Regions from separate parts of the Brevibacterium siliguriense genome, predicted to be linked through region 2. Evidence: riboswitches for the same ligand, from Rfam matches in the RefSeq annotation. Region 2 holds a riboswitch; each other region holds the start of a gene.
The links. Region 2 has a riboswitch for thiamine pyrophosphate ahead of thiO (glycine oxidase ThiO). Riboswitches for the same ligand answer to the same signal wherever they lie in the genome.
Positions count from the first base shown of each region.

Region 1: it holds a riboswitch for thiamine pyrophosphate, as region 2 does, so the genes downstream of both, BLU88_RS17015 (TenA family protein) here and thiO (glycine oxidase ThiO) in region 2, are expected to answer to the same signal.
Region 3: it holds a riboswitch for thiamine pyrophosphate, as region 2 does, so the genes downstream of both, BLU88_RS15575 (ECF transporter S component) here and thiO (glycine oxidase ThiO) in region 2, are expected to answer to the same signal.

Region 1 covers NZ_LT629766.1:3,782,778-3,785,038, forward strand. Annotated here, with positions in the region: gene BLU88_RS17005 (ATP-grasp domain-containing protein) at 1-636, shown strand, start outside; gene BLU88_RS17010 (nucleoside/nucleotide kinase family protein) at 708-1,310, shown strand; TPP riboswitch at 1,354-1,460, shown strand; gene BLU88_RS17015 (TenA family protein) at 1,455-2,144, shown strand; gene BLU88_RS17020 (phytoene desaturase family protein) at 2,210-2,261, shown strand, end outside.
Region 2 covers NZ_LT629766.1:2,964,158-2,966,418, forward strand. Annotated here, with positions in the region: gene BLU88_RS13235 (ketopantoate reductase family protein) at 1-62, opposite strand, end outside; gene thiE (thiamine phosphate synthase) at 59-742, opposite strand; TPP riboswitch at 754-857, shown strand; gene thiO (glycine oxidase ThiO) at 847-2,028, shown strand; gene thiS (sulfur carrier protein ThiS) at 2,025-2,261, shown strand, end outside.
Region 3 covers NZ_LT629766.1:3,463,398-3,465,658, forward strand. Annotated here, with positions in the region: gene BLU88_RS15570 (FN3 domain-containing metallophosphoesterase family protein) at 1-941, opposite strand, end outside; TPP riboswitch at 1,064-1,172, shown strand; gene BLU88_RS15575 (ECF transporter S component) at 1,195-1,824, shown strand; gene BLU88_RS15580 (ABC transporter ATP-binding protein) at 1,824-2,261, shown strand, end outside.

The DNA of each region.
Region 1 (2,261 bases), 820 kb from region 2:
GCGCTCGTCGAGGCCGCTGCCGGCTTCGCTCCCCCGTTCATCACGAAGCACAATCAGGGAGGGAAGGGACTCGGCGTCCGTCGCTTCGACTCCCATGCGGAGCTCGAGGCCGTCGCCGCCGAGTTCGCACCCGGTGGAGCGAATGCGCCGATCGACGGCATCACCCTCATCCAGGAGTACGTGCAGCCGGCCCAGTCGTTCATCACCCGCGCAGAGTTCATCGGCGGCCGTTTCCACTATGCGGTGCTCGTCGACGTCTCCGGTGGGTCCTTCGAGCTGTGCCCGGCCGATGCCTGCACGATCCCGGGGGCTGAGGCGGATTCCATCGCCGAGGCGGCTCCACCGTTCGCCCGCCGCAACGACGTCACTGCCGACACCCCGCTGATCTCTCGCCTCGAGACACTGCTGGCCGACCTCGGCATCGAGATCGCCGGCATCGAGTTCATCGAGACTCGCGATGGCCGGCAGGTCGTCTACGACATCAACACGAACACGAACTACAACCCGTCTGTCGAGTCCGCCGAACAGACGGCGGGTCGTCAGTCTGCCGCCGACCGTATCGCGGAGTACGTGGCGGACACCCTCGCCGAGGTGGCCGAGCCGTCCGTCTCCCCCGCCGGGTCGACAGCGTGGTGAAGCCCCGGACCCGAGTTCTGATCGAACTGCTGGCAGAGCTGAGTACCGTCCGACCGGGAGGTCGTGCCTTGGTGGCATTGGACGGAGTAGACGGAGCCGGGAAGACGACGATCGCCCGGGAACTCGTCGACCTCGCCGAGGAGAACGCGGGGAATTCTTGGACGGCTCCTGCTCGTCCCGTCGCGTCGGTCGGCATCGACGGCTTCCATCATCCGCGGGCCGTTCGTCATGCCGACGGAACCGGGCCGGAGACGTTCTACCGGAGCTCCTACGACTACAACGCATTCCTCGAGTCGGTAGTCGGACCCTTCCGCCGAGGCGAGGCGATCATTCCCTCGTCATGGGACGTCGATGCGGACCTGCCGGTTGAGTCGCAGCCTCGGATCTTGCCGAGCGACTGTGTTCTCCTGGTCGAGGGGATCTTCCTCCACCGACCAGAACTCGTCGATCTCTGGGATGCGAGCGTGTGGATCGAAGTCCCATTCGAGGTCTCGGTCCCGCGCGGAAACGAGCGGTTTCCCGGACGCTTCGATGCCGATCCGGAGGATCGGTCGAACCGCCGATATGTCGGCGGTCAGCGTCTCTACTTCGCCGAGGCGTCTCCGTGTGAGAAAGCCACGTGGGTGCTCGACAATCGCGACCTGGAGCGGCCAGCCCTGGTCCACCGGATCTGATCCGACCGCTCTGACTACTTTCTCTATCGCCGGTGATAGTGTCGAAAGGCTACAGGGGAGCGCCGCAAGAGGCGGCGCTGAGAGTGCGTGTGCAGACCCTTTGAACCTGATCCGGTGAGCACCGGCGGAGGGAGTGGAAGACACTTGAGCACCATCGACAATTCCTCGATCATCGTTGACAGCGGCGGAGCGGTGGCCGAACTGCTCCGTTCGACGGAGCGGCGATGGGTGAGGGCCGTCAACCACCGGTTCGTCCGAGAGCTTTTCGCCGGCACCGTCCACGACACGGTGATGCGCGACTATCTCATCCAGGACTACCAGTTCTTCGAGTCGTTCCTGTCCATGCTCGGCGCCTGCGTGGCCTATGCCGATGAGCTCGACGCAAAGCTTCGATTCGCCCGCCAACTGGGCATGCTCGTCGCCGACGAGGACACGTATTTCGTCGACTCCTTCGCCGAGCTGGGCGTCGATCCCGCCGATTACCTCCGACCTGAACTCGCCGCACCGACAGTGGGCTTCCGCGATCTCATGGACGACTCCGTCGCCTCGGCGTCGTATCCACAGCTGCTCATCGTCCTCGTTGTCGCCGAGTGGCTCTACCTCGATTGGGCCGAATCCCGGGAGGAAGTACCGCAGCGAGCGGTTCACCGAGCATGGATCGACCTCCACCGCGGCGATGCCTTTCGCGGCTGGGTGCAGTTCCTCGTCGACGAGCTCGAGCGGGTGTTCCCAAGAGACGGCGATCAGGGCTCAGATGCCGAGGCTCTCGCCCGCAGCTGGAAGCATGCCGTCGATCTCGAATGTGCCTTCTTCGACCACGTGTACGACAGCTGAGCCGCCCCCCAGCCGCCCGGAGCCGCACTCCGCAGCCGCACAGCCCACTGACCTAGACTGGCTCCATGAGCACAGGTGTTGATGCAGTCGTCGTCGGATCCGGCCCCAACGGCATGG
Region 2 (2,261 bases):
AGAATCGACGGGGCGGAGCCTGCTCCGGATTGTCTGCCTGCGCTGTCAGCTGCTTGGGTCATTCCAACTCCTCCTTGAGTTCCCGAGCGGCCGCAGCGGGATCCTCAGCCGAGGTTATCGCACGCACGACGACGGCACGGTTCGCGCCCGCCTGCCGGACCGCATCCAGCCTCTCCCCCGCTGCGATCCCGCCGATGGCGAACCACGGTTTGGTCGTCTCGGCGGAAGCGGCGGTCAGCAGCGCTGTCCCCACGGCAGTCCGACCGGGTTTCGTCGGGGTCTCCCAGACCGGCCCGACGCAGAAATAGTCGGTTTCCAGGTCCGCCTCGGCGGCGAGCGCCTGCTCGAGGGAATGAGTGGAGCGGCCGAGGATGACGTCGGGACCGAGCACAGCCCTGGCCTGTCCGCTGGTGAGATCTCCCTGACCGACGTGGAAGACATCGGCGTCGGTGAGGAGTGCGACGTCGGCGCGGTCGTTGACGGAGAAGAGCTTGCCGTGCCGGGCTGCGATGTCCTTGAGCGCTTCGAGGGCCCCGATCTCCGCCCGGGCCTCGAGGGTCTTGTCGCGCAGCTGGATGATGTCGACTCCCCCTCGGTAGGCGGCATCGAGGAACTCAGGCAGATCGCCTTGAGCGGTCCTGGCATCCGTGCACAGGTAGAGCGAGGCTTCGGCCAATCGGGCCTCTCTCCAGGCTCTCTTCGTCTGCCGTTCGGTGTTGCGCGGTGGCGTCTGAGTGGTCATGGTCATAGAGTAGAGGAGTTCGCGGGAGCCTCCCAACGAGGCTGAGAGGGCGTAGGAGCCGACCGTCAGACCTGATGCGGATCATGCCGCCGGAGGGAGAAGCTGTGAGAGTCATTGTCGTCGGCGCAGGGATCATCGGCCTGTCCACGGCCTGGTATCTGCGCCGCGTCGGTGCCGACGTCACCATCATCGATCCTGCCCCCGCGCTGGGGGCCAGCCATGCCGCTGCCGGGATGATCGCTCCCGCCGCCGAGGTGGTGTGGGGGCAGACTCCCCTGTACCCGCTGATGAGAGCCTCGGCAGAGATGTACCCGGAGTTCGCCGCCGAGGTGGCGAGCGCCGCCGCGGTCGATCTCGGTTCCACGGATACCGAGACTCTGGTGTGCGCTGGTGACCGGGCCGACCTGCAGGCACTGCGAGAACTGCGCGAGGCTCAGTCGCGGTCAGGTTTCGCCACCGAGCTCGTCGCCGGCAGCGCTGCCCGCCGGGTCGAGCCTGCGCTGTCGCCTGCTGTGGCAGGGGCTGTGCATATTCCCGGTGATCATTCGATCGATCCGCGTCGGGTCTGCGCGGCTCTGCTCTCTGTCCTGACCGCAGGCTCAGGGGCCCTCCTCATCCATCAACGGGTGGTCGGGCTGCTCAGGGACGGTGATAGAACCATGGGCGTCGAACTGAGCGATGGTCGTCGGTTGGACGCCGATCAGGTTATCCTCTGCGCCGGCACCGCCAATAACGAAATCGTCGGTGCACCGCAGCTGCCGATCCGGGAGGTCTGGGGCGATGTGCTGCGTCTGCGTGCCACCGCTGAGACGACTCCGCTGCTGACCCGTACTATCCGCGGGCTGGTCAACGGCCGCTCCGTCTACCTTGTACCTCGCCCCGATGGCGAGATCGTGCTTGGTGCCAGTTCTCGGGAAGACGGGCTGTCCGGTACCCCTGCCGGGGCTATCCACCGGCTGCTTGCTGACGGGCAACGGGTGGTACCGGGCATCCTCGACGCGGAGATCTCCGACATCACCACTCGAGCCCGCCCCGGCTCTCCCGACGACTTGCCGATGATCGGGCGCGTCGATTCCGGCTGTGTCGTGAGCACCGGGTATTTCCGGCATGGCATCCTCTTGGCCCCATTCGGCGGCAGGCTCGGCGCCGAACTCACCTTGGGCGCCGTCTCCGACTGGCCCCCTGACGGGGCGCTCGAGTCCGTGTCCCCGCACCGCTTTACCACAGAACACACCAATACCCACTCAAACCGCACCGCTGCCCACTCGATGAGGAGAATTTCATGACCGACCACGTACACTCACCGACCATCGTTCTCAACGGCGAACACCATGAGCTCTTGAGTGCCTCCTCGGCGCTCGACCTCATCGCCGAGGTCACCGGACGGGAACTGAGCCCCGATGGGACTCCGGCCGACGGCGGACGTTTAGGGCTAGCCCTGGCCGTCGACGGTGAAGTCATCCGCCGCGGAGCCTGGTCCGATTTCACACTTGCCGACGGTCACATCGTCGATATCGTC
Region 3 (2,261 bases), 500 kb from region 2:
TCAGCATGGGCGTCCATATCCGAACTGTTCGAGTTGATGTTGAGGAACAGGACTCCGTCCTCGATGAACCAGTAGTCGCCGCCAGAGGTGATGACGCCACCGCCGCCGTGATCCTGGCTGACATTGGGTCGGTTGAAGTGCTGCTCGTATGCTTTCGACGACACATCGTGGTTGCCAATCGTCGTCGCCTGCGGGATCGTCCGGGTCTCATCCGGTGCCAGGTACTGGGCGTACTGCTCCTGGTTGCCTGCGGAGTTGACCTGGTCGCCCAGCGAGTAGAAGAAGCTCGGATTGTCGGCGATGGCCGCTGCCGAACTCAGGGTCCTGTCCCAACCGGCGGCATCGTCGGGGTCTCCGCCACCGGCGCCGACCTGCGGGTCGCCGAAGACGAGGAATTCTTCGTCTCCTCCGGCAGCTCCCGTGGTGAACTGCTGCACCTCGGTGAACCCGTCCTTCTCGCTGCCGACCTGGTAGGCGTATTCGGTGCCCGGCTTGAGGCCGGTCATGCTCGCATGGTTGAAGTGACGTTTGAGGTCGGTGGCGAGTCCGGAGTCAGTGGTCTCTGCTGTTGCCGCGTCGGCGGGGAGATTGCCGTCCTCGAGCACGCTCACCGGTGCCCATCGCACTTCTCCCCCGCCGGAGCTCTCACTCATCCACGAGAGATTGCGTGCCGTGGAGTCGGCACCGACCTGCAGGACGGCGTCGGTGATCGCCTCGCTTCCCGCTTCCGCCTCGGCGGGCAATTCCGACGAGCTCTGGCCCGGTTCCTGACTCCGACGCGGGCTCGGGTTCTGATTCGGGCTCTGGCTCGCGGTCGAACCAGGCTCTCCTGCGCCGAGAGCCGGCTCGGCACGAACGGGCACCGGGGCCGCCACCAGTGCGGCGAGCAGGGTGGCGGCGGACAGGGCGCCAAGGGGTCGTTTAAGTCGATGAGTGTTCACCCGCTCATTCCTACTGATCGGTAGTGTCCGGCCGTTCGAAGCCCGTCAACGAACGAGGGAACGGGAAGTGAATCCTCGATGACTGACTTGGGTCGCCGCTTCGCTCCCCTGTTGTACAGTGGTGGCTACGACAGGGGAGCGCCGTCAGGGGCGCTGAGAGTGCAGAAGAAGCTGCAGACCCTCGAACCTGATGCGGTTAGCACTGCCGAAGGAAGTCGAGACTCTTCACCCCTCCTTGAAATGAGGAGGCACAATGCCGAATACCACCGCACCGAACACCGCCACCACCCCCGCACGCTCCTTCACCGCGGCGCCGAAATCCAAGCAGTGGCGAGTCGTCGACTATGTCACCACCGCCGTCCTCGGAATCGCCGTCGGTCTCGTGTTCTGGGTGTTGGCGCTGAGCTGGAAGGTGCTCGAACTCGCCTTCCAAGCCTTCCCGCCCTCGATCGGCCTCATCGCCGGACTCTGGGTGCTGGCCGGACCGCTGGCCGGTGCGATCATCCGCAAACCCGGTGCTGCGCTGCTGTGCGAACTCATCGCCGCCATCGTCGAGGCCGTCCTCGGCTCCCACTTCGGAGCGACCGTTCTGCTCTCCGGACTGTTGCAGGGCCTCGGTGCCGAACTCGTCTTCGCCGCCTTCGGCTACAAGCGCTTCACCCTGTGGGTCACCGCGGCCTCGGGGATGCTGGCAGCGGCGTTCATGGCCGTGAGCGAGAACATCATGTACAACGCCGAATGGCAGTTCGGCTTCCAAGCGATCTACGCCGTCTGCGCGATCGTCTCCGGCCTCGTCATCTCCGGAATCGGCGCATGGTTCGCCTACCGGGCGATCGCGGCCACGGGAGCGCTGAGCTCCTTCGCCTCCGGCCGTCTGCGCTGATGGCGCTGCCGATCACGGCCGCCGGCTACTCGTGGACGCACACCGACCGTGACTTACCGGCCGTCGGACCGCTCGACCTGAAGATCGCCGCCGGTGAGAAGGTGCTGCTGCTCGGTGCCTCCGGGGCCGGCAAATCGACGTTCCTCCACGCCGTCGCCGGAGTCCTGCCCGAGGAATCCGGTGAGGCCACCGGTGAACTCCTCGTCGGCGATGGGGAACCGGATCCTCGCCGAGGCAGCACTGGGCTGGTCCTCCAAGATCCCGATTCTCAGGTGATCTTCTCCCGAATCGGTGATGATGTGGCGTTCGGGATGGAGAACCTCGGACTCCCGGCCGAGGTCATCGAGGCCCGGATTCCCGAGTCCCTGCGGGCGCTGGGACTTGATCTGCCGCCGGAGCATCCCAGTGCGGCACTGTCAGGTGGGCAGAAGCAGCGG